One region of the Tindallia californiensis genome, then DNA from elsewhere that is predicted to be linked to it. Evidence: riboswitches for the same ligand, from Rfam matches in the RefSeq annotation. Region 1 holds a riboswitch; each other region holds the start of a gene.

Region 1 (10,680 bases):
CCAGATGAAGGAAGCAGGCGTTGAGACCGTCGGTAAATTGGTGGAACAAACAAAATCCAGTAATGCGGCTGCTCAGGAGATTCAAGATATTATTCATCGCACCAACGAAAGTGCCAAAGAAATACAGGCGAAAAGTACCAGCATTAAAAGCATTGCAGAACAGACCAATCTACTGGCTCTGAACGCAAGTATTGAAGCTGCCCGAGCTGGTGAAGCCGGAAAAGGATTTGCCGTCGTTGCTGAAGAAATTCGAAAACTGGCGGAAGACTCCAATTCCTTTACTGAAGAAATTAATCATATTATTGCCACTCTTAACCAAATCACTAGCCATGCCGTCGAAAAAATGGATGAAATCAACCGGTTTAATCAGCTTCAAAATGAGGGTGTCCAGTCTACCAATGCTAATTTTGATGGTATTGCCGACGCATTAAAAGAGATGCTAGCGATTATGAACGATCTAAATAAGTCTAGTGATGACATCGAAAATAAACGGAATGAAATTGTGCTTGTTATGGAAAACTTGTCCGCAATTGCTGAAGAAAACGCTGCCAGTACAGAAGAAGCTACGGCTTCTGTTACCGGCCAATCCGAAACCATTACCGGAATTTCCGATGGTAGTCGAGACTTGGTAAACTTAGCGGAAGAAATGCAAAAGAGCATTCATCATTTCAAGGTATACTAATCTTTGCTGAAAAAAGCCACCAGCTTCTTATGAAGAAGCTGGTGGCTTTATAAAAAGGGGGGTTATGCTGATTGCTGTTTTTTCGACCGCTTCTTAAAGAAGGCAGCGCCCGCTCCAAACAGTAGTAACACTCCAACAATGGTTGGTACTCTCGGCAGAGGTTTGCTTGCTTCTTCCCCTACCACATACTCCGCTCGATGACCAAAGTTGTCCTGAGCGATCAGTTTAACGGCTTTTTCTGAATCATAATCAAAATATCCTTCATCGTCTACATCACCACGATCTATTTCCTGATCTGCCTCATCGAAAACAGCAACCTCCGCATGGCGGTTTGGCGAACCATCATCAAAGATAACTCTTACTCTTCCTTCTTCCACCGTCTCCACCAGCATGGCATGAGCAAACGCACCAATACTTGTTAATGCCATGGCCAGTAATAGGATGATTGCGATGGAACCTAGATTTTTGCTATTCATTGTCTATCACCTCTTTCTCTATTCTGTCACCAGCATTGCCGGTTTTGCTTTTTGAATTAGTTGAAGGGCAGATGCCGTCACCAGTGCCTCTATCAGAACCAGAGGGATATGTCCTACAATCAAAATATTAATAACGGACATAAAACCTTCTCCAAAACGTGGATCGGTTAAAAACAGTAACACAATCAGTAATCCTACCGTAATCGTTACGGATAACGCTCCTACCAAAGCACCTCTTAGAAAAACCGATTTATCGGTCATTCTGCAAAAGATCTTATGCGAAATAAGAGCGGGAATGGAAAGCATCATTGTATTCGCACCCAGAGTCGTCAATCCTCCATGCTGAAAAAGCACAGCCTGAAGCAATAACCCTACAAAAATAGCAAGTGGTGCTCTTCTTCCCAGCATCACGCCCAATAATCCAGAAAACAAAGGATGAATGGTGGAAGGGCCTACCGGTATGCTGATAAGGGATACGGCGAAAAAAGCGCCTGCCATCAGACTTGTTTTTGGTATTTCTTCCTCTGTCATTCCCTTTACGGAATAGGCGATGGTAGCTGCTGTAATGGCTGTCGTTCCCACCGCTACAGGCGTACTTAAGACACCATCAGAAATATGCATTGTATCTACCTCTTTCATCAAAGCTAATGTTACTACTAATGAAATTTCTTTTTACCTGACTCCTGCTTCTACTCTACGATTACTTCAATGGATCCTGTTTCAAACGCTACTTCTCCCTCATGAAGAAATTGGAACACCACTTGAGTCGTTCCTTCCTCCACGCCTTTTACATGAACATGATCGCCATGCATATCAAAAGTGACGATTCCATCTTCAGCACCTTCTGCTAAGGCAGCACCTAATGTATAGTGGTTTCTATCCAAGGCTACTTCTTCACCATTTCCTTCTAGATAAGCACCCAGAGAAACGTGCCCTTCCTTCTCTATCACAGGAAGGCTTCCATGCCAGTGATCATCATGATAATAAGCAATTACTTCATCTTCGCTACGGTTTATAATTTCAAATAAGCTGATCTCCGTAACTTCTTCAGACGCTTCTGTTTCTGTTTCTTCTGCCGCTTCTCCTTCTCCTGCAAGTACCTGTACTTCAATTAAAGATGTTTCAAACTCGACTTCTCCATCATGAAGAAATTGAAATACCACCTGAGTGATCCCTTCCTGCTCGCCTTTTATATGGACATGATCGCCATGCATATCAAAGCTGACGATTCCATCTTCGGCACCTTCTGCTAAGGCAACAGCTATTGCGTTATGGTCACCATCCAGTTCAACGGCTTCTCCATTTTCTTCTAAATGTGCACCTAGGGACATATGACTGCCTGCTTCCACCTCTGGGATAAAACCATGCCAATGGGCATCATGATAATAAGCTACTACTTCATCTTCACTGCGATGAATCACTTCATACAAACTAATGTCTCTTACCTGCTCCTGTCCTTCACCAGCTTCAGCTTCTGGTGCTGCATCTCCTGAGCACCCAGATAGTATGAGCAGTGCTGCGAGTAAAACAATTCCTGCCAATCCTTTTTTCTTACTTAACTTCATGATATAATCCTCCTCTTTTCTCTGTACTGTTTTTATGATTTATTGTCAGCCATTAAATGGCTTGCAATCAAAAATATGATTGATCAGTGTATGTGCTTCTTCCACAGAGCGGGGTTTATGGTGCGTATCCCGAAAAAGCTTTGCCAAGGCAGGGATTGGTAACGAAGCCGCCTGTAAAATACTTTCGTCACGAAGTAAATCGTACTCACCACAGGCCAGCACTTTTCCTTTTTTCATCAATATTATTTCATCTGCCCATTCGTAAGCCATGTCCACATCATGAGTGCTGTATACCAAGGTAGCTCCTTCTCCCACCAACCGGTCCAATAATTCTCGAAAATGAGAGGCTGCTTCCGGATCTAGTCCGGAAAAAGGTTCGTCAAAGGCAAAAATAGGTGGTTCCATCGCCAGCAACCCAGCAATGGCTGCCCGCTTTTTTTGTCCTAAACTCAAGCTGTAGGGAGGTCGCTCTGCCAAACAGGAAATCCCTACTCTTTCCAAAGCTTTTTCTACCCGCTGCTGAACCTCGGCTGGGTTTAGTTTTAAATTTCTTGGCCCAAAAGCAATGTCGTTAAAGATAGTCGTTGAAAAGAGCTGATCGTCCGGATTATCAAAAAGAAGGCCTATCTTCTTTCGTATTTCCTGTAAATGAGCCTTCTCTACCGGCAAACCATGAATTTTCACTTCTCCCTGCTGAGCAGGAATAATACCGTTAAAGTGATATATCAAGGTTGTTTTTCCACTACCATTAATTCCCAGAATGGCGGTTTTTTTACCTGCTTTGATTTGGAGGTTAACCTTTTCAAAGGCTGGTGTTGTATCTGGATAGACATAACTTAATCCAACGGTTTCGATAGCAATCATCCTAGCACCCCCTGTTCCAACATAATAAGCGTTATGATAAACATAACGGGAATTCCTGATCGAATCCAATCTTTCCCTGTGATTTTTCTCGGTTTTCCAATCGGCATTTCTCCTTGAAATCCTCGGGAACTCATCGCTCGGTAAACTGTTTCGGATCGATTAATGGATTTGATAAACAGTCCGCCAAACAGTTCGCCGTAAATCCTTAAGGAATATCGGCTAAGCTGTGCCTGAAAGAGCCTGGATTTCAGTGCTTTTAATGTAGTTTGCATATCCTGAATAAAAAGAAACCCATATCGGTAAGCAAGATAAATGGTTGTTGTAATAATTCTGGGCATTTTTAAGTGTTCCAACGCTTCCAGCATTTCTTCCACTGGTTGATTGATAAAAACAAATAAGGTGAAGGTCATTGCTGTCAGGGCTTTCAGTACAATCAATGCGGCAAACTCTATCCGATCCGGAGTCGGCGGAATCCCTGCTCCAAAAATCAGTGGCAGGCTCATCAATCCAAGAAAAGGAATCAATACGGCCAGCTTCTTCATGAGTTGCCCCAAAGATAAACCACCCCATCCTGCATAAAGGATGGCAAAGATAAAAGCTACCCCTAGAAATTTCACTTCCGCCAAACTGATAACCCCAAAAACATAGATAAGGCCTGAAATCAATTTCGTTCGTGGATTCCAAGTAGATGCTTTCCATCCACCGCTTTCTTTTTCAATACACTGAGACATAGAGTGATGATCGCTCATTGATAAACCCCTTTACCTATCAACAAAACCTATCAACAAAGACGTTTGGCGTCTGCTGTCATTGAGAATTTCAAGTTGATAATAAATCATTCCATTCAAAATAAAAATAATAAGTGCTCACTAACAAAAAAACAATTCCGGTCTTCGCTTTTGAAGACCGGAATTTCTCACACAAAAAACACTTAACGATGACTGAAGACAAAGCAAGTGCATGAGTAGCGACCAGCCCTTTCACTCGAAGGGTAACGCACAAACATTCAGGCAGGTCTCCTGGCTTGCACTCCACACTCTCCCCATCTTCCCGGCTTTTGCCAGTGATCTATCGGGGACAGCTCCTGCTTACAGTGACGGGATCGCACCGGACTTTCACCGGTTTCCCTATTCTCCCTTACGGGCACCTGAACGGTTTTATTAAGTTTCATTGTTTTTTCATTTCTTGATTCAGCTAAATTATCACACTAAACCTTCTGTTTGTCAAGTAATCACTCCTTGAACTATGCCTAAGGACCCAACAAAACCCTCTATGAGCAGCAACAAAAACCCATGGAAAAACTTTTTTAATCCTGTAAAATCATAGGTGATGTTAAACCAATAACAACGTATCTTAACAAAATCCCGGAAATAACCATAAATCCGAAATGAGGTGAATCCGACGAATCCCCTACTAATTGGTCTTAACGCAATTCGAAAAGGAGTGTTTATAATGAAATCAACCAACCTTAAAACCACATTATTATCTACTGCTGCCATCTTAGTACTGACTGTCTTAATGACGTCGACCAGCTTGGGTGCTTCCATCGGTGAAACTGTTAATCTTAATCTAACCAGCCAAGCTCATGGGCAACATGCGGTTCCCAACGAAACGCAGCGCCACCCGGTATCTTCCTTCGATGCGGCCGAACTTATTTATCTGGAAGCTGTCTCTGTTCATCCTATTATTTTAGACGATTATGTTACTTATGAAGATAAGATGGCTTTTTTTGAAGCAGAAGCCGAAAAAGCCGGCTATATTGGTTTTCGCTTTGCCGACCTGCAGGGTAATGCAGTGGCTTTAGATCAGCAAGGAAAAGAATTTGATGTTGCGGATCGGAAGTATTTCCAAAACGCTTTAGCAGGCGAACCAAATGTTTCTGATGTATTAGTAAGCAAAGAAACAGGAGAATCGATTGTAGTTTATGCAACGCCGGTATATCTTAACGAAAACCTGGCAGGCGTGTTGTTTGCTTCCAGAGTAGCAAAGTAATCTAAAAATCTGACGAACCTTCGTAAAAGGGCCGTCAGATTTTTTTTATTCCTTCAATGGAAAACCGTTCTCTATAAACGGTTACATATTCACTAGGCGTCATGCCTGTATATTTCTTAAAGGTTTTTCGAAAATGCCCATAATCTGTATAATTCAAGTAGTCCATCACGTCATAAACACTTCGCTTTGAATCCAGGAGCAGATAACGGGCACCATATATTTTAGTACGCATCATGTATCGGGTCAGACTGACCCCGCTTTCCGTGATAAAAGTTTTACTTAAGTGACTTCGGTTAACAAAAAGCTGATCGGCAATATCCTGAACGGTTTCCAGATCGAATTCTTTATCCAGATAGATCGAAATCGCCCGTCGTACCAGCGGATGTTGAGCATGAGGCAAAAAGATGTCCCGGTAGGCCTGCTGAATAAAAAGCAAGGTGGCAATAAACTGTTCCTGCGGATACTCAGCTTCTTCAATCCACTCAGCGGCACCCTGGGCAAAATCAACCACTTTTTCACGAATAGAATGTAGTGGCAAAAACTGTATGATCCTTTCTATGGCTTTCGCATAGTTCGGAAACTGATCCTCCGCCCCTTCTTTTCGCTGGTTCATCAACGTCCAGTAACGAAAAAACAAAGGCTCTGATTTCGGATAGGGAGCCGCAATTTCCTCTGCAATTTTTTTTGACATCTGAATGAGATCTCTTTCATTTTGAAGGAAATAACCGGATAATCGCACAAACAACTCTTGGATTTCAGTAGCAGGGATCATAGCTTCCATATAATCAAAACAACCTTCTAAAAAAACCCTTCTTACTCGTCGATAATCTTTGCTATTTCCAGAAATAATGGTGATGCTTTCCTGCACCATTGATAATCGACACGGTCGCTCCAAGGAAAAGTAAATTTCTTCTTCTATCAAAAGCAAATCATAGCGACTCGCAAGATGCTTTACCAGGAAATCATCTTGCTCTTGCCTTGTCCAGGGAATCACATCAATCGATACTCCCAGGTTTTTATGATGAGAAGACCACTCATCCAGCCAGTCTGTCCAAATATTCCCTATGATACCGCATCGAATAACCATCGTAGTCCTTTCCTGTCGCATCTGATATAATCATTTCCTGCAAATTCATCATCTGTCACAAAATCCATCATCTGTCACAAGATTCATTGCAAGATTTCCAAATATTTTCTATCTTTCCATTATAAACCTTATACCCTATGATGACAACGAAACTCACCTTTTCTGTCTTTCGAATCAAAGGAAGCGCCGCCATGCAAAAAGAAAGATAACCTCTCTAATTTTTTGAATACTTTTTCATTTCTGTCAAAAATCGTTGTATTCTTTTCAGGATGGGTATGATTACTAATATACGGATTTCAAAATATGGATTCCAAAATATCTTTAGCCTAAATAAAGTTCTTCTTTCATTCCTTTTGAGAGGACATTCCCCCAAAAGCATGCTTCAGTGGCTTTGAAACAGCAACCTAAAGGCGGTGTTCCTATGAAATGGTTTCATAAGCGTATTTCCAGAAAAATGGCAGCCTTGACAATGGTTTTATTGCTTGGTTTTTTACTCCTGGCAGGTACTATTCTAAAACAGCAGGCCGCCGATGAGTTGCGTGAAAGCAATCATCAGCGTCTTATTACAGAAGCCAATCATCTGCAAAAAGATTTGGATGCCTGGTTAAAGGAATATATCACATTGGTGGATGCCATGACGACCAATCAAGATTTTCTCACCATCTTGCAGGAAATTGATGACCCCTATACCAAGCACCTCCACCCTCTTTATCAACAGGTTGTTCAGCAGCTTCAGGCAATCCGGCGCCAGCGTCCTCATATTTCTTTGGTTACCGTAGCCCTTGCGGAAGCCAACGATTTAATCACGGATCGCTATCATTACTATATCCATCCAACCTTTGATTTAGAAAACCGAAATTGGTATCAGGAAAGCATTGAATCCTCCGGAACCATCATCACTTCTCCTTATTTAGATTTTGTTACCGGCGAAATGATCGTTTCGGTTTCCCGAACACTTCGAACGGATGGTCGAGAAATCGGTGCCGTCGCCTTAAATGTAGAAATGAAAAGCCTTTATGAGGTCATGGATGCTTTTCAGATAGGCGAGGAAGGATATGCCCTTATTTCCACCAACCAGCAGGAAGTCATTTATCATCCTGAGCTACCGGTTTTATCCATGCCCGGCCAGTACCATTTACCAGATTTTTATCCGCCGGGTTTCCTTTCCGGAGAAAGCGCTGATCAGGAAGCCCGCCAGTTTGATAAAAATGGTGACATCTGGTATTTTTCCACCACTTCTCTTCAGAATTTACCTTGGCAGATTACTGTTATCATGCCAAAGGACGAAGTCATGGCTCCCCTTGAACAGTTAAAAGTCCGGTATTATCAGTTGATGAGCGGAATGATGCTCTTCGCTGCACTGGTAGCTTTATGGATCAGTAGAAAGCTTTCAGCCCCTATTACTTCAATCACAAAAGAAATAAACCAGTACGAGCACGAAAAGCAAATGATGGTATTTCCTGCCACGTATTATCAACGGGAAGATGAACTGGGTGACTTAGTGCGCGGCCTTCACGAGATGAGCCATACCATCAGCCAGTATACAGAAGAGTTACAGGCACAAAATGAGGAGCTGATCGATGAAACCAGACAGCGGAAGGAAATTCAGGATCGTTTAGAACTAATTCTAAAGCTTCTAGCCGGTACTCAGGAGGCTACTTTCATTTTAACCCGAGAAGGAAGGTTGCTTTACGGAAACGAAGCTTTTTATGAAGCCCTTCAATCTTCTGCTGACACACTGGAAAATCAAGAAGTGCTTGCCACCTATTTTCATACGGATATTCATCATCTTTCGACAGTCACCAAAGGCGATTCTCATACTTATCAAACCCATGTCGTATTTGATATCCCAGAAACCTATGAACAAACTTTATTCCATATGGGCCTTCGCTCTTTAACCTTAATGGATCAGGTTTATTATTTGGGTTATTTAGTTAATATTACGCAAGAACAGCAACAGGCACAAACTATTTTCCGGCTGCAAAATATCGATCCATTAACCGAGCTTTATACCGCTTCCTATATCCAAACCAAGGCTATTGAATACTTAGAAAAGAAACCACACCAGTCTTTTGCCTATTTATTGGTTAACATCCGTGAGTTCCGACACATCAACGAAGCCAGAGGTCATCATTACGCTAATCAGGTATTAATTCAGGTGGCTAATTACTTAAAAAAAGCTATTACCGACACCCACGTTGCTGCTCGGGTAGGCGGAGACGAATTTGCTTTATTTATTGATGAAGCGGATCAAAAGGACAAACTATTCCGTCGGGTAAAAGAAATCAGCGACGGACTTCAAGAGCGTTTTCTTATCAATGGCGAAACCGTTCAATTAAAAGTCGCCATCGGGGTGGCTGTCTATCCGGACGACGCCAGACATTACAGTGGGTTAGTAGCCGGAGCAACTTCCGCCCTCAATTATGCCAAGGAAGTAGGTTCCGAATGGGTTCAGTTCTTTAACGAAAACTTAAACAAGCGTTCTGTCCGCCGGTTTGAAATGAGAAATAAACTGGCTACCGCTTTGGAAAATCAGGAGTTTTATTTGGAATATCAGCCTTTGGTGGATATGCATACCAACCAGTGGGTAGGATTGGAAGCCTTGGTTCGATGGAAAAGCGATGTCGGCAAAACGCCGCCAGACGTTTTTATTCCTCTGGCCGAAGAAACAGAAATTATCCTGCCCCTGGGAGAATGGATATTAGAAAAAGCCTGTGCCTTTTCCAATAGCCTTCGTCAAAAACAATTTCCTGGTACTATCAGCGTTAATTTATCGGCTCTGCAATTTTCCTATCCTTATCTGATCCAAATGGTGGATAAGGCTCTGGAAAAAAGTGATGTTTCCATGACCGGTATCGAACTGGAAATCACCGAAAGTCTGTTGATGAATAATGAACAGGAAGGGGTTAAGCTTCTGGATGAGCTAAGAAGCAAAGGCATCAAAGTGTCCATCGATGATTTTGGTACAGGCTATTCTTCCCTTTCTTATTTAAAGAAGTTCAAAGTGGATAAAATAAAGATTGACCGATCTTTTGTGAAAGATATCCCTGATGACGACGATGGAACCATTGCCAAAATCATTATTGAGCTGGCCGAATCCCTCCAAATGGAAGTTGTTGCTGAAGGGGTGGAAACAAAAGCTCAGGAAGCCTTTTTAACCCGGGAAGGATGTCGCATTGCACAAGGCTATTACTACTCAAAACCTTTGTCCGAAAAGGAAGTGCTTCAAGCCTTAGAAACACGCTAGCTTTTCCCAGTTTTATTTTTTGTTTCTTCCCTGCCATTAAGGGGTAATATACTGATAACTGTGCATTATTTTTAACAAACACTCTTATCAGCGTTATTATTCGTTATTGGCCTAATGAAAAAGGAGGATCATTTCATGAGCGAAGAAAAAAAATGTCCTGTTACCGGCATGACAAATCCTAACGTCACTAGCGGAGGTACCAGTAACCGTGACTGGTGGCCTAATCAGTTGAATCTTAAGATGCTTCATCAAAACCCGCCTGCCAGAAATCCTCTGGGGGAAGATTTTAACTATGCACAAGCCTTTAAGGAATTAGACTTAAAAGCAATAAAAGAAGACTTGTTTCAACTGATGACGGATTCTCAAGACTGGTGGCCCGCCGATTATGGTCATTATGGCGGTCTTTTTATCCGTATGGCCTGGCATAGTGCCGGAACCTATCGGATGGGAGACGGACGAGGAGGTGCCGAATCCGGCTCTCAACGCTTTGCACCTCTTAATAGCTGGCCGGACAATGCCAACTTAGATAAAGCCAGACGATTGCTCTGGCCTATTAAACAAAAATATGGAAATAAGATTTCCTGGGCAGATCTAATGATTTTAGCCGGAAACTGCGCACTGGAATCCATGGGCTTTCAAACCTTCGGTTTTGCCGGAGGACGGGAAGATATTTGGGAACCGGAAGAAGACATCTATTGGGGTTCCGAAAGTGAATGGTTAGGCGATAAGCGTTACGAAGGCGAGCGGGAAGATTTAGAGAATCCTCT
Region 2 (10,680 bases), on a different contig from region 1:
CTTCAGATAGGAGGAGATTTGGGAGGATTTATTTCACATAAGGAACTGGATCTTGTAATTGACGATGCATCTTTTCAAAAAGCGGGACTGTTGCTAGGCTCCGGTGTGGCAGAAGTCATTTCCGAGGAATCGGAAGCGAAAAAAACACTTAGGAGTGCTCTGAGGAACAATCATAAAAACTCCTGCGGACGATGTTCGGTTTGTCGTGAAGGAATTAAACGCTTAGGTGACTTATTAGAAACAGAAAATCAAAATGAAAACCCTCAAAACAGAGAAAAAATATCGTATCTAGGAAATTCCATCCGGCATTCAGCACTGTGCGGTTATGGGAAAACAGCTATCAATTTGATCGTAACAGCGGCAGATAATCATTCTTTTGATTACTCTTTTGGAAAAGAATAGGGGGAAAGTAGGTATGGAAACAATAAAACTGACCATTAATCAGAAGGAAATAACCGCAAATCAGGAGGAATCTATTTTAGAAATATGTCAAAACCATCAAATAGCAATTCCGACCTTATGCCACCATCCAGATCTGAGAAACGAAGGGAATTGTCGATTGTGCGTGGTAGAGGTTGACGGGGAAGAAAACTTAACCGCATCCTGTAATCGAAAAGCCTGTGATGGAATGGTGATTGAAACAGAAAGTGAAAAAGTGATAAACTCTAGGAGAGCTACTTTAGAATTATTAATTGCCAACCATCCTAACGACTGCCTGACCTGCGATCGAACTTCTGGTGAGTGTCAGTTGCAGGATTTATGCTATCAGTATGATATTTCTCGGGGAGAACAACTATTAAAAACCATAGAGCAGAAAAAAGCCTTGGATTTATCCAGCCCTTCCATCGAAAGAGATCTGAACAAATGTATTGTATGCGGAAAATGCCTTCGTGTTTGTGGGGAAACTCAGGATATTGGTATTTATCACTATCAGGAGAGGGGTTTCGATACCCTTGTCTCCACAAAAGAAAATCAGCCCTTAGCTGAAACCAAATGCATCAACTGTGGCCAATGCGTGAAAGTTTGCCCCGTAGGTGCGTTGGTGGAAAAACAGGAAATTCGGAAGGTGATGCAAGCCATAGTTGATCCGGAAGTTCATGTAGTGGTGCAGACAGCGCCGGCTGTTAAACACACCTTGGGGGAATCCTTTGGAATGAAACCGGGGACGGATATATCGGGAAAACTGAATGCAGCCCTGAAAAAATTAGGTGTCAATCAAGTCTTTAGCACAGATTTTGCAGCCGATGTTACTATTATGGAAGAGGGAACTGAATTTATTCAGCGAGTAAAAAATGGTGGGAAATTACCGATGTTTACCTCTTGTTCTCCCGGTTGGATCCGTTATGTGGAAACGGAATATCCGCAGTTTACAGAGAATCTTTCTACCTGCAAGTCACCGCAGCAAATGATGGGAGCGCTTTCAAAATCTTACTATGCCAGCTTGAAAGGCATAGATCCTAAAAAAATATTTATGGTATCGGTGATGCCCTGTACCGCAAAAAAATATGAAGCGCAACGGGAAGAGATGGTAGTGAAAGGGATACAGGATGTGGATGCGGTGTTAACAACCCGGGAACTGGCCAGATGGATTAAGTTAGAAAAAATAGATTTCAAAAAACTAGCCGATGCACCTTATGATGACTTTCTTGGTGAACACACCAGTGCCGGCCGTCTTTTTGGAACGACAGGTGGTGTGATGGAAGCTGCTTTGAGAACCGTAGCTTGGACCTTGACAGAGGGAGCTTTTGACCGCCTTGACTATGAAGCTGTCCGGGGTCTGGAAAATGCCAAAGAAGCGTCCCTGGAAATAGCTGGTATGGAAGTAAAGGTAGCTGTTGTTCATGGAACGGCCGCTGCGAAAAAACTGTTAGAAAAAATTGAATCTGGCGAAAAAGCCTATCATTTTGTAGAGGTGATGGGATGTCCGGGTGGCTGTATCAATGGTGGTGGAGCGCCCTTAAAAGACTCTATGGCAATGATAAAAGATCGGATGGAAGGCATGTATCAGATGGATAAAAATGCTGCGATTAGGCGGTCTCATGAAAACCCACTGATAATGCAAATATATAAAAACTATTTAGGTGAACCAGGTGGGCACAAAGCTCATGAATTGCTGCATACACATTGAAGGTAGATCGGAAGAAATTGATTTTGGGGCCTGTTTTCTGAAAAAGGAAAAGAAGGAGTGGGACAATGTCGACGATAACAGAACGAAGAACGGAAACAGCTTCGCTAGCTAAAACAGCTGTATTACTTGCTTTAACCCTTATGTTTCAAATTGGACTTGCGTCCTTTGCTCAACCGGTGGTAGGCCCTTTGGTTAATATGACACTAATGCTTTCGGTATTACTGGTAAGTCCTGGAGCAGCCATCACGATTGGATGCATCACACCTTTAGCCGCTTACCTGCTAGGGATTATGCCCTTATTTCCTTTATTGCCGGTGGTGATGTGTGGAAATATAACGCTGGTGTTGCTTTTTCAGGGGCTTTACCCCCAACATCAGTGGCTGGCCGTGCTGTCTGCCAGTGTTGGAAAGTTTTTTATGATGGCTGTATTGATTCGATTAATGGCCTTTACCTTTTTTTCTGGTATTCCAACGCCTTTGATTGCCGCTTTTTCCATGCCTCAGTTTTATACAGCAATGATTGGTGGAGGTATGGCATTAGTGGTTTATCGATACCTGCCTCAAAATATCAAAAGCTGAAAAAAGCAACTGAGCGCCTGCTACCCATGGGTAGCGGGCTTTTCTTGCAGGTAAGGAAATAACCAGGTATCAATGATAACAGATGTAAAGCGTCGTTTGTAAAGCGTCGTTGCTTCTGATAGAATTGCAAGAATTGTGGTAAAATATAATGAATAAGTTTTTCTGGAAGATACGCTGTACCGGAGGTGTTTTAATGCCGATTGTTTCTGACGTAAAAACAACTTGCAAAAAATGCTATTCCTGTGTCCGGGGATGTCCTGTGAATGCCATACGTTTTGAGGGGGATCAGGCGGAGTTAATGAAAGAAGAATGTGTTCAGTGTGGATTTTGTGTCAATGTCTGTTCTCAGAAAAATAAAGTCATTCGATCAGACAGGAGTGCCGTTGAAAAATCTTTGAGAAACCGAAGAAATATTACCATTGCCATTTTAGCACCATCTATCGTAGCTGCTTTTGAAGAAGAACCGAATCGATTGGTGGGAGCGTTAAAAAAATTGGGCTTTGATCAAGTTTATGAAGTGGCACAGGGTGCGTCAATGGTAGCAAGGGAATATGCGAAACTCTATCGGGAGCCCATCTCAAAACCGATGCTCACCTCGCCCTGTCCGGTTATTGTCAATATGGTGGAACGCCATTATCCATCATTGATTCATCATTTAGCGCCTATTGTTTCTCCGATGATTGCGGTGGCCGATTACATTAAGAAACAACAAAAAGTAAGTTCAGATATTGTCTTTTTTGGGCCTTGTGTTGCGAAAAAAACAGAAATTGATAAAGAATACGCCCAAAATACGGTAGACTATGTCCTCTTGTTTTCGGAATTGAAAGCGATGTTTGATGAAAATGAGATAGATCCGGGAAAAGTAAGGCCGGCTGCTTTTAATCACTTTTACGAAGAATGTCGTGGGCAGGTTTTTCCTGTGGCAGGAGGGTTGTTAAAGGCGGCTGAAATCAGCACGGATATACTGAATAATAAAATCACGGTGGTAGAAGGCAAAAAAGAGGTGCTGGAAACTTTTCGGGCTATTGAGGAAGGTAAGTTGGAACCAATGCTGATTGATATTCTTTACTGCAAAGGATGTATTGATGGGCCGGACTTTTTTCACGATAACAGCTCTCTTCAATACCGGAAAAGAAAAGTCATCGAATTTGCGAATGAAAGCATCGCCAAAAGAGCCGGCGATCCGGAGAGACCGGTAAAAAAGAATAAAGTTCAAATTTCCAGAAGGGTGTATTACAAAACCCTTCAGCAACAACGAACAATCCCAAGTGAAGAAGAAATACGAGACATACTGGCAAAAAGCCAGAAGTATAGCAAAGAAGATGAGTTGAATTGTGAAGCTTGTGGTTATGAAACCTGTCGTGAAAAAGCGATTGCTGTCTATCGGGGAATCGCAGAACTGCAGATGTGTTTGCCTTATTTGTTAGGCCAAAAGGAAAACGAAGTGTATTACTATAAAAAAAGAGTGGAAAACTTTATGGAAAGCGTTAAGGAGATTGACGATCGGATCATAGGGCATTCGGATGCGATCAGAGCCATTAAAAATTTTATTGTCAATGCGTCAAAAACAAATTCCAATGTCTTGCTGTTAGGAGAAAGTGGAACGGGAAAAACCTATATTGCCAATAACATTCACCTTTGTGGGGAACGACGCAATGAAGCCTTTGTTCATATTAACTGCAGTGCGATTCCAAAAGAGTTGATTGAAGCGGAACTCTTCGGTTATGAGGAAGGTGCCTTTACAGGAGCCAGAAAAGGTGGCAGCACGGGTAAATTTCAGCAGGCAGACCGAGGAACTATTTTTCTCGACGAAATTGCTGATATGAGTCCTGCCATGCAAGCCAAACTATTGCAGGTTATTCAGGATAAAGAAGTACAACGGGTAGGTGGGCAGCAGACCATTCCTTTGGATGTCAAAATTATTACGGCAACGAACAAAGATTTGCAGGAAGAAATCAAGAAAGGAAATTTTCGGGAGGATCTATACCATCGCATCAATGTCCTGACTTTTACGGTGCCTTCTTTAAGAGAAAGACCGGAGGATATTCCTTTGTTAGTAGAGTATCTGATGGATAAGCTGACGAAAAAGTACCAATTACCGCTTAAAACCGTTAGCAAAGAAGCGATGAAAGTTTTATGCGAATATAAATGGCCTGGCAACGTTCGGGAACTGGAAAATTTATTGGAAAGGCTGCTCAATATGGTGGAGGGGAGTCAGATCAGAGAGAAACATGTGCCGCTGCACTTATGGAAAAATGAAAATATTAATCCTTTGGCCAATGAAGTGCAGCCTCTGGAAAATTTGTTGGAAAAAGTAGAAAAGGAAACCATTCTCAATGCTTTGAAGAGCACTAATAATAATCGAACAAAAGCAGCCAATCTATTGAGGGTATCACGATCTAATTTCTATGAAAAACTTAGGAAATATGGAATCGATTAATCAGCCTAAGACCGTCCTGGGATCTGTCGCCTCGGGCACATCTTTCGAAAACAAAGAAACTGGCAAAAGGCTGGCTTGACGGTGGGTCCGCTTCATGATAAGATGGGAACAACTAAATAATACTTGTATGGTGACCATTTTTTCAAATGGTTGAAAAGGGAAGAGAGGTGTAATTCCTCCGCGGTCCCGCCACTGTAATGCTGAGTCTCTGTAATTACCACTGTTGTCACAGGCAATGGGAAGGATACAGAAGACGGAGAAGCAGAGCCAGGAGACCTGCCATGTAAGACTCCGAAGTTCCTACGGGAGATAGGAAGGGGATAAGTGATATGTGAAACAAACAAGCCGTTTTGTCTTGTTTGTGATGGTGAAATTAATTACTTAAATCTCTTCAGTGGGACTGGAGAGATTTTTTATGTTCAATATATTAGGCTCAAGAGTAAGGAAAGAAGTTATGTATCAATGTGACTAAACAGCGGATGGGTGCGTTATCTGATCAATTTTTTCGAGAAATCAAAAAAATTGGTTGAATAATGCTTTTTGTCGTGCTATAATCAAAAACAGTACAACGGCGTACGAACATAATAAGCGATGAAGCTTGTAGTTTCCTTTTTTCGTTACAAAGGGAGGACTGCGAGCTTTTTTAGTGTAGGGGGCGTCGTTATGCAGGATGAAAAGCAAAGAATGGTACAGGAATATGTGCCTGGCAAACAAGTGACATTAGCTCATTTAATTGCAAATCCAAGAGAAGATGTATGTCAGAAACTGGGTTTAGTGGAAAGTGAGACAGGTGCCGTGGGAATTCTGACCATTACACCGAGCGAGGGGGCGATCATTGCTGGTGATGTAGCTACCAAAGCGTCTGATGTACGCATAGGGTTTTTAGATCGATTTAGCGGATCTCTAGTGTTAGTGGGCGATGTAGGAAGCGTGGAAGAAGCGATTCAGGAGGTACTTCACATGTTGGGGCAAGTACTTCACTTCACAACCACCGTCATGACTCGCTCATGAAAAAATCAATGATACTGGTTGGAACTCAGGGATCAGGTAAAACCACTTTAATTCAACGACTTTCCAATGACGAAATGGTGTATCGAAAAACCCAAGCCGTAGAATATCACCCGAAAATTATCGACACTCCAGGTGAATACCTGGAAAATCCACGATATTATCATGCCATTGTTACCTTATCTTTTGATGCGAAAATAGTCGCTTTTGTGCATGATAGTACCTCCAGAGACAACTACTTTCCGCCACAGTTTGCCAGCATGTTTAATCAATCAGTAGTGGGAATTATCACCAAGACGGATCATTCGGAAGCAGATGTAGTTCGCTCTGAAGGTTGGCTGAGAAAAGCAGGAGTAACCACTGTTTATCAGGTAAGTGCCTATTCCGGTGCAGGGATAGGGCAGGTTGCCGAGATCCTTTAAAAACAATCACCCAACAAATCGGAGGTTAATATGAGTAAGAGGATAGTCATTGCTGACGATGAACCGATTACAAGAATGGATGTAGCAGAAATGCTGCAAGAAGCAGGCTACGATGTGGTAGGCAAAGCTTCGGATGGATTTGATGCTGTGGAAATATGTAAAAAGCAAAGACCGGATCTGGCAATTCTGGATGTGAAAATGCCTCTTCTGGATGGGATTACTGCGGCAAAAAAAATAACGCAGGAAAATTTAGCAGGAGCTGTATTGTTATTGACTGCTTACAGCAGCGAATCCTTCATAGAAAAGGCAAAGCAGGCGGGAGTCTTGTCCTATGTTGTAAAGCCAGTGACAAAAGAATCGCTCTTGCCGGCGGCAGAAATTGCGATGCATAGAGGAAGAGAAATTGAAGACATTAAGAAAGCTCATGAAAAGACGGCCAGACGTTTGGAAGCAAGAGTATTGGTGGATCGGGCAAAAAGTGCCTTAATGTCACAAAATGAGATGTCAGAAGAAGCCGCCTATAATTATATTCGAAAAATGAGCATGGACAAACGTTGCAGCATGCAAGAAATAGCAAGTACTATTTTAATGAGCATAGAAGGATGAATATGAAACTAAGACAATTATGTGAAACCCATACCTGTTTAAATGAAAACGATATCATACAACTGGAAAAAGTAGCGGAACAATTGCAACTGATGGCCGACTTGTCTGGTGGAGACATCTTTATCGATGTAATGACCAGGGAAGCCGGGGTGGCAGTGGTGGTGGCGGAAGCGAAACCAAGTCAGGGAAAATCCAACTACCAGAGGTCGGTAGTAGGTGAACTGGCATACCGACATCATGAACCGGCAGCGATCCGAACATTGGAAATAGGCATGCCCACCAGAGATTTAAGAGCGATCACACAAGAAGAACAACGGGTAAGACAACATGTGGTACCTATCTTTAATGAAGCAAAGGAGACCATTGGCTGCTTAATTATGGAAAATGACATTTCTCAGGCTGAAAAAGAAAATGCTCAGATGAAAATGTTGACGGAAACCACGGAACAGCTAACGGAGACCTTGGTGGACACCTTACAGGAAGATATTTTACTACAGCCTTATCTGAACGATGGAATTGTTGTCTTTAATGGCAAAGGCATTTCACAGAAAATGAACCCGGTGGCAACACGGATGTACCGCTATTTAGGGTATCAGGAAGAACTGGTAGGTATTCCTTTTGATAATCTGGCTCTGGATGGAAGTCGGTTTAAGGAGTTGGCGGAGACAATCCATCTGAAAACCTCGGAAATTAAGCGGGGAGATATGATGATGGAAGTGAAATATGCTCCCTTATCAGATGAGAAGGATCACTTCAGTGGCTTATTAATGATTGTGAAAGACATCACAGAAGAGAAAAACATTGAAAGAAAATTGATTACCAAGTCTGTGGCAATGAAAGAAATTCATCATCGTGTGAAAAATAATCTACAGACCATCGCCAGTCTGTTAAGGCTTCAGTCCAGACGAACAGACTCGCAAAAGGCAAAACAAGCCTTGGAAGACAGCATCAGCAGGGTGATAAGCATTTCAGCTACCCATGAAATTCTGGCTCAGAGCGGGGTAGACGAAGTAGATCTTCGTACCATCATCGAACGGGCCGTATCTAATACCTTTGGATCTCTGGAAGAGGACTGTGAGATATCCTTGAAGATTACAGGCAGTCGGTTTCAAGTAAGTTCTGACTTAGCAACAACGGTAGCGCTGATTGTCAATGAACTGGTTCAGAATAGCATGAAATATGCTTTTCGGGAACGTGAAAAAGGCCTTATAGAGATCAATATTGAAAAGGGTATTATGTATTCCAGCGTGGTGGTAAGAGATGATGGCTTTGGATTTGATGCCGAAACCAGTACTTCCGGCAGCTTAGGTCTAAGTATTGTTAAAAGCATGGTGGAAGAAAAGCTAAAAGGCCGATTTACCCTTGTTTCCACAGAAGGGGGAACAAAGGCAATGTTTGACTTTAAGATGACAAGTGAATAACAACAGCATACAATGATGTATACTGAATGTATTTTAACAAAGACGTTAAAAAACTCTTGAACAGCAAGAGAGTTTTTTAACGTTATTTTTTTGCAAAGGAGATTTTGCGGTGGCACAACAGCTAAAAAGTGTTGGGATCGATGTCGGTACCAGCACGACTCAATTGGTTTTTTCCAGGATAACCGTAGAAAATACAGCGGCTGCCTGGACCGTTCCTACCGTTCAAATTACCCATAAGGAAGTGATCTATCGTAGTGAAATATATTTTACTCCACTAATCAGTGCTGAGGTGATTGATGCAGCTGCATTGAAAGACATCGTTGCTAAGGAATATCAACAAGGAAAAATGAAACCGGAGGAAGTAGATACAGGAGCCATTATCATCACCGGAGAGACAGCAAGAAAAGAAAATGCGGAGCAGGTACTTACCATGCTCAGTGGCTTTGCCGGAGATTTTGTAGTAGCCACAGCCGGGCCAGATTTGGAAGGCGTGTTGGCCGGAAAGGGTTCTGGAGCCTGTGATTACTCAAAAGAACACAATGCAACGGTAATGAATCTTGATATTGGAGGAGGGACAACCAATGTAGCTGTATTTCAAAATGGAAAATTAATCGATACGGCTTGTTATGACATTGGTGGAAGGCTTATTCAATTTTCAGAAGATCAACACATTACCTATACTTCTCAAAAGGCGGAGGCTCTGATCAAACATTTAGGCTTAGAAATAGCTTTAGGAAAAAGACCTTCGATGACAGCCTTAAAGCAATTTTGTCAGGGAATGGCCGAAACCATCGTAGAAATTATGAATGCTGACACCCGTTCTCCTATACAAGAACTACTTATTACAGATCATGGTTTAAGAAAAAACCATTCCATTGACAAAGCTTTTTTATCTGGCGGCGTTGCTGATTGCGTAGCCTCTGCAAACCCTGAGGAAGACGACTGGTTGAGATACGGAGATATAGGCATCCTTTTGGGAAATGCCATTGCTCAGTCAGCATCCGAAACAAACCATCAGATCCTTTACGGCTCGGAAACCATAGGAGCAACGGTGGTGGGTGCCGGCAATCATAGTACAGATGTTAGTGGCAGTACGGTTCATTATGACGGAGAATTATTGCCCTTAAAGAATATACCGCTTATCAAACTGGATGAGGAAGAAGAAGCATTACCGTCGGCTGATCGACAGCAAAAAATGAGTGAAAAAATGGAGTGGATTCAAAAACAAGGCGATACCTCTTTGGTTGCATTAGGAATCAGAGGTCAACGAGGTTACGGCTTTAATGAAATCCAAGCCTTAGCCAAGGATATCGCCATGGTCAGTGAAAAAATTAATGGATCGGATCACCCCTTAGTAGTAATCCTGGAAAGTGACTTCGGTAAGTCGCTGGGGCTTTGCCTGCGAAGCATGATTCCCAAAGGGCAAGGGCTGATCTGTATCGATTCAATTAATGCGGACAATGGAGATTATATTGACATAGGAGTTCCCATTGCACAGGGGCAAGTAGTGCCGATTGTAATCAAAACCTTACTTTTTGGTTACTAGGCTAAGAAAAGAATAGGAGGTTAGGTTGAATGAGATTAGGAACATCTTTGTTTGGACAGCAGTACCTGTTCAAAAGTGTGAAAGAAGTGATGGCAAAAGCCAATGAAGAAAAATCAGGAGATGCACTGGCAGGAATTATAGCGGAAACGATGACCGAACGAGTGGCGGCGAAAGAAGTGTTAAGCCAGCTGACCTTAGAAACCCTGTATCATCACCCGTCCGTTCCCTACGACGAAGATGAAGTGACCCGTTTAATTTACGATGATCTCAGCATGCCCATTTATGAAGAGATTAAGGAGTGGACGGTGGCTGATCTGAGAGAATGGATTCTGGATGAAGACACGACCAATGATATGATACGACGTGTTTCTCGTGGCCTTACTTCCGAAATGATTGCAGCGGTAACCAAATTAATGAGCAATATGGATTTGGTGTTGGGAGCCCAAAAGATGATTGTAACGGCTCATTGCAATACCACCATCGGAGAACCGGGAACCCTCTCTTTCCGATTGCAGCCAAATCATACCACCG
Region 3 (10,680 bases), on a different contig from region 1:
CTAAGGTAATAAGGCGAAACGGCCCAACGGAACTTTTTCCCTACTTCTCTAATTTCTTTTTTTTCTATATCCGTTAAGTTAAGAATTTTACCGAGGAGTTCCACATCCGAAACGCGGTTTTCTGTCTGCCAACGATAGTCTTTCCACTGTTCTTCTGTAGCACCTAGTACTTTCATAATTTTTTCTTTGCGTTGACGGATCGTGTCCTTCATTTCCAGTCCTTTTGGAATTTCTTCCCTTGCCTTCAGATAGTCATCGATTCGGCTTTTCAGCTCATCAGCTCTCTGAAGCGAGATTTCCCGTTTACTGTTTTCCATTTTTAAACAACCTTGATCCATTCGAAACATCCTTTCAGTATTCTTTCTCTTAACCATTTTTTGTCTTTGTTCCTTGCTTTTTTATCGTTTCCTACAAGATCATTATACCACTCCCTCTAATAAATGCAAGTATTGCGTCAAAATTTATTTTCAGTGCAATAATTTCATCATTTTATTGCTTTATTTTCATTATTGCCATTTTTCCTGCCTCTCTCAAAGAGCAAAGCTGTTATTTTGTGTATTTTCTGAATTTTTGTCTTTTTGTTCATATCGCTGGAAAATATGACGTATCTGTTTTTCTAGGCCTTACTTCATGGTATAATCATTCATATCCCTTCATTTAGACCGAATTTCCAGAGATTCCAGCAGGCTTCTAGATATCACCAGCAGGCTTCTGCGCTACTAAAAGTTAATCCACGACGCATCGATCTAATGCCACGCATTTCACCAAAAGACAGGGATGCATGCTTTGTGGTGTTAGCATCCGATAAACAAGCTTTTTCCATAAGTATCTTACCCCATAACAGAGTAGGAGGATGCCGATGACGATTCAACTCATTACGGATAGTACCGCCTATATTCCATGTCATCTGATCAAGAAGTACAACATTCAAGTGGTTTCTCTCAGTGTTCAGCTAAACGGTCTGACGAAAGAAGAAACCACGGTAGAGCACGGTGCCTTTTATCAAGAACTAAGCCAGTCAAAAGAATGGGCTACGTCATCTCAGCCCACTCTCGAGACCTTTCTTACTCTTTTTCAGAAAGCAATCGATAAAAGAAAAGAAATCTTTGGAGTTTTCCTGTCCTCGGCCATGAGCGGTACTTATCAAACAGCCAGAATGGCTAAACAGATGATCTTAGAAAAAGAGCCTTCCGCAAAAATTCATTTAATTGATTCCCAAACCAATTGTATGCAAATGGGTTTTGCTGTGCTGGAAGCCGCTAAGTTAATTGAAGAAGGACTGGATACAAAGGAAGTGATCCAGCAGGTCCAGAACTTTGTGAATCGCTCCCGATTTTTGTTTGCTCCCCTTAGCTTGCAATACCTTCGAAAAGGCGGGCGAATTGGTGGTGCCGCCGCTTTTATTGGTTCTGTTCTACGAATCGTACCAATCTTAACCGTTGAAAATGGTAGGACATCTGTCTTCAACAAGGTCCGAACCCAGAAAAAAGCTCAGTCCACCATGGTCCAGGCTGTTTTGGAAGATTTCCAACAGTACGGAGAAGGTGATTTAGTGGTTCATCATATAAACGACGAAACTGCCGGTCACGCTCTGGCTTCTAAGCTTTCTGAGCCCTTTAACCGCGAAATCCCTGTTCTTCCTATCGGCCCGGTTATTGGATTGCATGTTGGCCCAGGAACCGTCGGAATTGCCTATTATACAGCAAAAAATCGGATTTCCAACGAACCTGCAGCCGATAAAAACCAACCACATCTCAAGGAGGGTTCCTATGAAAATTATTAATGCAGCCGCAATGAAACAGTCTGTTAATGATCAAGAAATGATTGATGCTATCGAAGAAGCTTTCCACCTTTATTCTCTGGAAAATTTCACGATGCCAGAAAGACTTGCTGTCAAGCATCAGGAAGATACGATGCTCTATATGCCCTGCCTCACTCCAGATAGTATTGGAACGAAAATGCTTTCTCTGATGCCACAAAACCCATCTAAAGGAAAACCGCTTATTGATGGTATGATGATTCTTAACAACAGAGAAGACGGCACTCCCCTCGCTATCATGAATGGTCAGTTACTTACGGCCATGCGAACAGGAGCGGTCGGCGGTCACGCCGTCCGTCATTTAGCTTACCCAGAAAGTCAACACCTAGGCCTTATTGGTTGTGGGGTTCAGGGCCTTTACCAGGTTAAATACGCTTGTGCCGAAAGATCTATTGCTACGGTGTATCTCTATGATGAGTTCAAGGAGGATTTAACTGACTTTGTGGAAAGCATCCGTCAGGAAACCGACTCTCCTTCCCTCCATTGCGTTGTATGCAACAGTGCTACTGAAGTTGCCCAAAACAGTGATATTCTCATAACGGCCACCTCTTCCAAGGAGCCTGTTCTACCAAACGACCCAGAGCTTTTTTCTAATAAATGCGTGGTTTCCATCGGCTCTTGGCGCCCTGATATGAGGGAAATTCCAGAAGCCATCTGGCAAACCACCAGTAAGGTTTATACAGAACTGCCCTATGCTTGTGAAGAAACGGGAGATCTGTCGCAGCCTTTGGCCGATGATGTCATTGCCCTGGATCAGGTTCATTTGATGTCCGATTTCTTAAAAGCCATAAAATCAGGTAAAAAAACAGACCTGCAAAGCACTCGCTTTTACAAATCCGTCGGAATGAGTCTTTTTGATCTGGTTGTCGCTACCAACATTTATGAAAAAGCCAAAGAAAAAGGCTTAGGTACTGACGTTGACTGGTAGCCGTTTCCTGTAGGATAAAAAAACAACTGAGTCCGGTGCATTGGAATCAGTTGTTTTTTTCTACAAAATAACAGGCGTGAGGATGCATAAAAATCTGGTTTTTTCTTCCAGCGGGTTCTTCCATACATGAGGTTTTCCAGAGGGATAGTGAATGGAATCTCCGGCGTATACCGTGTAGTCATCGCCATCGATAGATACAACGACAGCACCCTCCAACACATATAAAAACTCTTCTCCCTGATGGCTAAACCGATGGCCATGTTTTTCTTCCGGCTGCAATGTTACCATCAGAGATTCCAGAACCCGGTCTTGAAAGGTTCCGCTTAACCTAATATACTCCGTTGTAGAACCTTCTATCAGAAAAGACTTTTGATCTTCTTTGGTTACTAAAAAATGTTCATTGTCGTAAGCCTTAAAGAAAGTCGTAATCGAGACATGCAAAGAGTCGGCAATTTTTTTCAGTGAGGTAATGGCAATAGAGGATGTCTCCCGCTCCACCTGAGATAAAAAACTGATGGAAAACCCGGTTCTTTCGCTAAGTTCTTTCAGTGTTAATCCTCTTTCTTTCCTTATTTCCCGAATTTTTTTTGAAACCTCCTGCATTCACACACCCCCATGATTTTTTAGCCAAAGTAAGGTTGTTTAGGGAACTGGTTCAATATCTGACAACCGGTATCCGTTACCAGAACAATATCCTCAATTCTCACTCCGAATTTTCCGGGCAGATAGATCCCCGGTTCAATACTAAAGAGCATTCCCGGTTCCAGCATTTCCTCGTTTCCTTCTACAATATAAGGCGATTCATGAACTTCCATCCCAATACCGTGACCTGTCCGGTGAATGAAATAATCACCATACCCCTTACTTATAATATGATCCCGAACCACTTTATCAATGGATTCTGCGCTAACCTTTGGTCTGACAGCTTCAATCCCTTTTCTCTGTGCTTCAAGAACGATTTCATAAATTTCTAAAAAGAACTCATCCGGCTCATCACCTAAAAAAACAGTACGGGACATATCCGAGCAAAAGCCATCCATAAGCCCCCCAAGATCCATTAACAAAGGCTGATTTTTCAAAATCTTGTCCGTTCCTGTTTTATGATGAGGCGAAGCACTGTTAGAACCAGTAGCAATAATAGGGCTAAAAGAGGGGCCTTCCATCCCATGTTGTTTCATTTCCTGTTCCAAGGTTGCCGCCAGTTCTTTTTCCGTCCTGCCTATCCAGTCCCTTTCTAGTATAACCTTTTTGAGAATATTATCAACGACCGTCGCTGAATTTTTTAATTTTTCAATCTCTGTTTCGCTTTTTATCTTCCGCAAACTTTCAAAAAGGTAACCGGCCAGCCTAAAGTCAGCGTCCTTTATTTTTTTCTGAATTGGCAGCATAAACGCAGCCGGCATACTGTTTTCCAAGGCAATACGGGTGATGCCTATTTCTCGCTCACCCATTTCCTTAAGAAGCATTTGAAATGGATCTTCCTGATCACTCCAAAAGACATTGTTCCGGATTGGTGTCTTCGTAATAAACGCCTCATAAAGCTTTGGTGCTACAAAAAAACCTTCTCCTTTGGTTGGAAGAACAAAAAGAACTAACCTCTCATCCATTTTTGCTCCATAGCCAGTAAGGTAATTCAGATTAACTGAAGGAGATAGAAAAAGGCATTCTATCTCCTCTCCCTGCATTTTTTCCTGAAGCTTTTCAATTCTTTTTTGGTAGATGGACATGTTTTTCCTCCTGCCGTTATGTTTTTGTTCACTCTTTTTTTGCCGTCATCAAGGTAACAATAATTAAGGCTACAAAAGCAACGGGAATAGAGACAACGGAGCTATTCAGATCATAAGGTTGTCTTAAAACAATTTCCCATACCAGCGTTGTAATCACACCAGCTGACATGGATGCCAGCCCACCGGCTTTGGTAACTTTTTTCCATAGAAATACAGCTAATACTGCCGGTGTAATCCCTGCCGCATATACGGTGTAAGCATACATTTGTACAGATAGAATGCTAGGAAAATATTCGATCAGCAAATAAGAAAGCAAGCCCAGTACCGGGATCAATATTCGGGTAAATAATAACTTTTGTTTATCCGATGCTTCTGGGTTAATATATTTTCCGTATAAATCATAGGTAATATTGGTTGAAGCCGACAAAAGATACGAATTTCCTGTTGTAACAATAAAGGCAGCCGCCGCCGCTAAAAGAAGTCCCCCTATAAAGGTCGGTAAGATTGTCGTAGTGGCTATCAATGCCATTCCCGGATTAATGTCCGGAAAGGTAACTCTGGCGGAAAAAGCGATAATTGAAACCGCCGGATAAATAAAGATTACCCCTATTAGCCATCCTATGGAACCAATTCTGGTATCTCGGCTACCACGAGAAGCCGCCAGTCGCTGATACATATTTTGATCTCCCAGCAAAAGGAACAGAGAGGGAATCAGATATCCCGTCAGTTGTAAGGGAGTCAAACCACCTAAAACTTCCAAGCTTGATGGCGGAACCGTTTCTGTGATATTTGCCCATCCGCCAGCCGCATTAATGGAAAAGGGGATCCCAACTCCAAGCCCAATAAGAATAATAAAGGCACCAATAGCATCCGTTGCTGCCACTGCTTTAAGCCCACCTGCAGCAGCAAGAAAAACAATAAGCACAGCGGCAATAATCGTTCCTGTCTGTACCGGAATGCCTGTCGTTACATTTAAGACAAACCCAAACCCTTGGAATTGATAGCTCACAATTCCCACATAAGCCAATACAATCACCAATACCGAGAGCATTTTAGCTGATTCACCGTATTTGGTTTCCAATATTTCACTGATGGTATATTTTCCAAAAGTCCGTATTCTTTCCGCAATAAAAAACAATAACCCAATTCCCACAATAGCCGAAACACTTTGTAACATGGCCGGCCATATGCCAAAGCTGTACGCAAGGGAGTTGCTGCCTCCTGTAATCGTACCACTGCCAACCCAGGTGGCGATTAGCGTTCCCATCAATACAACCGCACCCAGAGATTTTCCAGCCAGAATAAAGTCTTCACTGGAAGAGATCTTCTTTGAATAAAAAATACCCATTACTACCATGATGACCCCATACCCTGCTAAAAACCACAGCAGAGTGGGATTATGCGTTAATTCCATTCTTTTCTTCCTCCTTGTTTTTTCCTTCTTTTTTTAGTTTTACAGTATTGATTACACCTATACTGTAATTAGTGGCGAAAAAAAAGCACCCTTCGCCTACTTTGTTTAAATAATAACATACCTTAGGCTTTTCGTCTATTCCAAAACCAGACCTATCCGAAGAACTTGACAAATCCATCTCTCTGAGGTACATTTATTTAGAGTCATTTCATTTATCTGATGACTACTGGTGCTTCTTGAGGCAATCCTCTCGAAGAGAATAGGGAATAGAAGTGAGAATCTTCAGCGGTCCCGCCACTGTAACCGGGGAATTAATTCGCAGTAATCCACTGTCTTCAAAGGCTCATGCCTGAAGAAGGACGGGAAGGAGCGAAGGCGTGATGATCTGGAAGCCAGGAGACCTGCCAGTAGGGAACTTTTGCTAATGATGTGGATTATGGTAACATCCTCAGTATGTTTATGCTGAGGTTTTTTGCTATTTAAAAACAAATTAAAAACAGAAACCCAAGGAGGAATTATCGTATGCCGTCATTAAAAGAAACCATCGATCAGATCCAACCTCTTAAAAAAGAAGCCATGGATTTGTGTCAGAAAAAGCTTAATAACCTGACGAAGCCACCAGGCAGTTTGGGGGTGCTGGAGGATATCGCTATTCAGTTAGCCGGTATAACAGGCAGCACATCACCGTCTGTTAAGAACAAAACAATGTTGGTGATGGCCGGAGATCACGGAGTTGTTGCTGAAGGTGTCAGTGCTTTCCCTCAGGAAGTAACCCCTCAAATGGTTCTGAACTTTATCAATGGGGGAGCTGCTATCAATGTTTTCTGCCGTCATGCCGAGGCGAAGGTAGTGGTGGTGGACGTGGGCATCGTCGGTGATTTTACTCATCCTGATCTTATCCAAAAAAAGATAAAGCAGGGCACCGACAATATTGCTGCCGGGCCTGGGATGAGTTATGACGAAGCTGTAAAGGCCATTGAAATAGGAATCGAAATGGCTCATGAAGAAGTGCAACAGGGAGCCGCTTTGTTAGGTGCGGGTGAAATGGGCATTGGCAATACAACTCCCAGCAGCGCTATATTAGCCGCATGCATTGATTTACCCTTGGAACAGATCGTCGGTAGGGGGTCGGGAATTCAGGATGAGGCGCTTACCAATAAAATCCGGGTGATTCAACAGGCTTTAGACATTAATCAACCAGACGCAACCGATGGAGTTGATCTTTTGGCAAAAGTAGGCGGCTTGGAAATCGCTGCCATGACTGGCGTTATGCTGGGTGCCGCCGCTCATCGGGTACCGGTAATGGTTGATGGTTTCATCGCCAGTGCGGCTGCTTTGGCTGCCAGTCGCATCTGCCCTAAGGTTACTCCGTATATGATCGCTTCCCATGCTTCTATGGAGCCAGGTCATCAGCATGCCCTCCGTCTTTTAGGTTTAACACCCATGCTTCATATGAACATGCGTCTAGGAGAAGGTACCGGCGCTGCCTTAGCCTTCCACTTGGTAGAAGCTTCCACCAGAGCCCTTGAAGAAATGAGCACCTTCGCTGATGCTGGCGTTACTTCCAGTTAAGCTTTCTTTTGCGCTTTTAATTCCAGGTATTCTTCATAGGTTTTTCGATAATCTTTGATTCCGTCATCGGTTATTTCAATAATGCGATTGGCGATGGTATCGACAAACTGATGATCGTGAGACGTAAACAATACATTGCTGGGGTAGGCTTTCAGCCCATTGTTTAATGCTGTGATTGATTCCAGATCCAGATGATTCGTGGGCTGATCCAGTAATAGGACGTTGGCATTTTTCAGCATCATTCTCGATAGCATACACCGGACCTTTTCTCCACCAGAAAGGACTTTCACCTTTTTCAGGGCATCTTCTCCGGAAAAAAGCATTTTTCCGAGGAAACCTCTTAAATACACTTCCGATTTTTCTTCTGAATACTGCCGCAGCCACTCTACCAGGTTTAAGCCTTCCTGATCAAAATAGTCTGCATTATCTTTTGGCAGATAGGCAGTGGTAATCGTTACACCCCATTTTACCGTCCCTTGGTCCGGTTCCCATTCTCCTGCCATGATTTTCATTAACGCTGTATTGGCTCTTTCATTTTCACTGACAAAGGCTATTTTATCTTCTTTTCCTACGGTGAAACTGACGTTTTTTAACAAGGTTTCTCCTTCTACGGTTTTTGAAATCCCTTCCACCATTAAGATGTCTTTTCCTACTTCTCTTTCTGGTTTAAAACCAACGTAGGGGTAGCGGCGGGTGGATGGTTGAATATCATCCAACGTGATTTTATCCAGTATTTTTTTTCGAGAGGTTGCTTGTCTGGATTTTGAAGCATTTGCACTAAAACGAGCAATAAAATCCTGCAGCTGCTTCACTTTTTCTTCTTTTTTGCGATTTTGATCCTTCATCATCTGGAGTGCCAACTGGCTGGACTCGTACCAGAAGTCGTAGTTCCCTGTAAACATTTTTATTTTCCCAAAGTCCACGTCTACCATATGGGTACAGGTTTTATTCAGAAAATATCGATCATGAGAAACAAAAATAACAATGCCGTCAAAGTTAATTAGGAATTCTTCCAACCATCGGATTGATTGAATATCCAAATGGTTGGTCGGCTCATCCAACACTAAAATATCTGGATTTCCAAACAAAGCCTGCGCCAGCAATACCTTCACTTTTTCAGCACCAGGAAGAGCTTCCATTTTCTTAACATGAAGGTCTGTCGTAATACCAAGCCCCTGCAACAGTGCCGATGCTTCTGCTTCTGCCTCCCATCCGTTTAATTCGGCAAATTCCGCTTCCAGTTCTGCTGCTTTCATCCCATCTTCATCCGAAAAATCTTCTTTGGCATAAAGGATTTCTTTTTCTGTCATTACTTCATAAAGCCGTTCATTTCCTCGAATGACTGTTTCTAATACTTCCACTTCATCAAACTGAAAATGATCTTGTTTTAGTACAGACATTCTAAGACCCGGTGCAATGTGAACTTCACCTTTATTTGGCTCTATTTCTCCGGAAAGGATTCTAAGAAACGTACTTTTCCCCGCTCCATTAGCTCCAATAACTCCATAACAATTGCCCGGAGAAAACTTTAGTTGAACGTCTTCAAATAATTTTTGCTCTCCATAACTTAATCCTAAATTAATAACATTAATCACGTTAATACCTTCCTTTTCTTATATTCTTTATTCGGCGACTACCACCGTTAAGACTGCTTATTCTATTAAAAGCTCTGCCATCTTTTTTCAATAGCTGGACTCCAGTGGCTTTTAGACGATTTTTGTCGTCCAGTCCTCACAATTCCAGACTTCCGTTACCACATCCCGATAAAAGTCCGGTTCGTGACTAATCAATAGAATTGTCCCTTTATAAGCCTGCAAAGCTCGTTTAAGTTCTTCTTTGGCATCCACATCCAGATGATTGGTCGGCTCATCCAGTACCAGGACATTGGTTTCTTTGTTCATTAATTTGCAAAGCCGTACCTTGGCCTGTTCACCACCACTAAGCACCCGTACCTGGCTTTCAATATGCTTGGTTGTTAAGCCGCATTTTGCCAAGGCACTTCTTACTTCCCGCTGGTTAAGACCAGGAAATTCCTGCCATACTTCTTCGATGCATGTATTGGTATTGCTCTCTTTTATTTCTTGTTCAAAATAACCGATATGCAGAAAGTCACCTTCTTCTACGACTCCTGCCAGCGGCGGCACTTCCCCCAGCAAACTTCGCAACAAAGTTGTTTTTCCCAGACCATTGGCGCCAACCAGTGCAATTTTTTGATTTCTTTCCATTTTAATGGTCAAAGGACGGGTTAGCGGTTCCTCATAGCCAATCACTAAGTCCTCCGTCTGAAAGATGAGCTTTCCAGGGGTTCTCGCTGTAAGAAAATGAAATTCCGGCTTCGGTTTTTCCTGGGCTAGTTCAATCATTTCCATCTTATCCAATTTCTTTTGGCGGGACATCGCCATATTGCGAGTAGCTACCCGTGCTTTGTTTCTGGCAACAAAATCTTTTAACTCACTGATTTCCTGCTGTTGCTTTTTATAAGCGGCCTGCAATTGTTCTTTTTTCGCCTGATGAATTTGTAAAAATTGGTCATAGCTACCAGGATACCGTTCAAGCTTTTGATTTTCCATGTGATAAATAAGGTTCGTAACACTGTCCAAAAAAGGAATGTCATGAGAAATCAAAATAAACGCATTCTCATATTCCTGAAAATAACGCCGCAGCCATTCAATATGTTCTTCATCCAAATAATTTGTCGGTTCATCCAAAAGAAGAATTTCCGGTTTTTCCAGCAATAGCTTTGCCAGCAATATTTTTGTACGCTGTCCACCGCTTAAATCGTCTACCTGTTTATCCAACCCAATGTCTGTTAGTCCCAGTCCTCGGGCTACTTCTTCAACTTTTGCATCAATGATATAAAAATCATTCTGATCTAACAGGTCTTGAATCGTTCCCACTTCTTCCAGCATCGTATTTAGCTCATCTTCTGAAACGTTTCCCATCGATTCATATAGCTGATTCATTTCAGCTTCCAGATCAAAAAGATATTGAAAAGCTCCTTTTAAAGCATCTTTGATCGTCATTTCTTTTTCCAGTACTGTGTGTTGGTCTAAATAACCTACCCGTACTCTTTTTGCCCAATGAACGGTGCCCTTATCCGGCTCTATTTTTCCAGTAATAATGTTCATAAAGCTGGATTTACCTTCTCCATTGGCTCCTATCAATCCAATATGTTCTCCTTTCAACAATCGAAAAGACACATCATCAAAAATGGCTCTGT

What was found. Region 1 has a riboswitch for cobalamin ahead of cbiQ (cobalt ECF transporter T component CbiQ). Riboswitches for the same ligand answer to the same signal wherever they lie in the genome.
Region 2: linked by a shared signal. The riboswitch ahead of eutS (ethanolamine utilization microcompartment protein EutS) and the one ahead of cbiQ (cobalt ECF transporter T component CbiQ) in region 1 are both predicted to bind cobalamin.
Region 3: linked by a shared signal. The riboswitch ahead of cobT (nicotinate-nucleotide--dimethylbenzimidazole phosphoribosyltransferase) and the one ahead of cbiQ (cobalt ECF transporter T component CbiQ) in region 1 are both predicted to bind cobalamin.

Annotation. Positions count from the first base shown of each region.
Region 1 is NZ_FNPV01000006.1:26,637-37,316, forward strand. It holds gene BLV55_RS09240 (methyl-accepting chemotaxis protein) at 1-682, shown strand, start outside; gene BLV55_RS09245 (hypothetical protein) at 745-1,158, opposite strand; gene BLV55_RS09250 (CbiM family transporter) at 1,177-1,797, opposite strand; gene BLV55_RS09255 (hypothetical protein) at 1,848-2,723, opposite strand; gene BLV55_RS09260 (energy-coupling factor ABC transporter ATP-binding protein) at 2,769-3,587, opposite strand; gene cbiQ (cobalt ECF transporter T component CbiQ) at 3,584-4,336, opposite strand; cobalamin riboswitch at 4,580-4,753, opposite strand; gene BLV55_RS09270 (PDC sensor domain-containing protein) at 5,040-5,579, shown strand; gene BLV55_RS09275 (helix-turn-helix transcriptional regulator) at 5,614-6,666, opposite strand; gene BLV55_RS09280 (bifunctional diguanylate cyclase/phosphodiesterase) at 7,088-9,913, shown strand; gene katG (catalase/peroxidase HPI) at 10,049-10,680, shown strand, end outside.
Region 2 is NZ_FNPV01000003.1:392,419-403,098, reverse strand. It holds gene BLV55_RS05880 (NADH-ubiquinone oxidoreductase-F iron-sulfur binding region domain-containing protein) at 1-402, shown strand, start outside; gene BLV55_RS05875 (NADH-dependent [FeFe] hydrogenase, group A6) at 416-2,128, shown strand; gene BLV55_RS05870 (ECF transporter S component) at 2,194-2,706, shown strand; gene BLV55_RS05865 (sigma 54-interacting transcriptional regulator) at 2,900-5,146, shown strand; cobalamin riboswitch at 5,258-5,444, shown strand; gene eutS (ethanolamine utilization microcompartment protein EutS) at 5,810-6,157, shown strand; gene BLV55_RS05855 (EutP/PduV family microcompartment system protein) at 6,154-6,576, shown strand; gene BLV55_RS05850 (ANTAR domain-containing response regulator) at 6,607-7,182, shown strand; gene BLV55_RS05845 (sensor histidine kinase) at 7,185-8,603, shown strand; gene eutA (ethanolamine ammonia-lyase reactivating factor EutA) at 8,713-10,149, shown strand; gene BLV55_RS05835 (ethanolamine ammonia-lyase subunit EutB) at 10,179-10,680, shown strand, end outside.
Region 3 is NZ_FNPV01000003.1:297,418-308,097, forward strand. It holds gene eam (glutamate 2,3-aminomutase) at 1-317, opposite strand, end outside; gene BLV55_RS05440 (DegV family protein) at 860-1,783, shown strand; gene BLV55_RS05445 (ornithine cyclodeaminase family protein) at 1,770-2,747, shown strand; gene BLV55_RS05450 (helix-turn-helix domain-containing protein) at 2,808-3,350, opposite strand; gene BLV55_RS05455 (M24 family metallopeptidase) at 3,371-4,474, opposite strand; gene BLV55_RS05460 (sodium:solute symporter family protein) at 4,503-5,888, opposite strand; cobalamin riboswitch at 6,099-6,311, shown strand; gene cobT (nicotinate-nucleotide--dimethylbenzimidazole phosphoribosyltransferase) at 6,411-7,460, shown strand; gene BLV55_RS05475 (ABC-F family ATP-binding cassette domain-containing protein) at 7,457-9,055, opposite strand; gene BLV55_RS05480 (ABC-F family ATP-binding cassette domain-containing protein) at 9,167-10,680, opposite strand, start outside.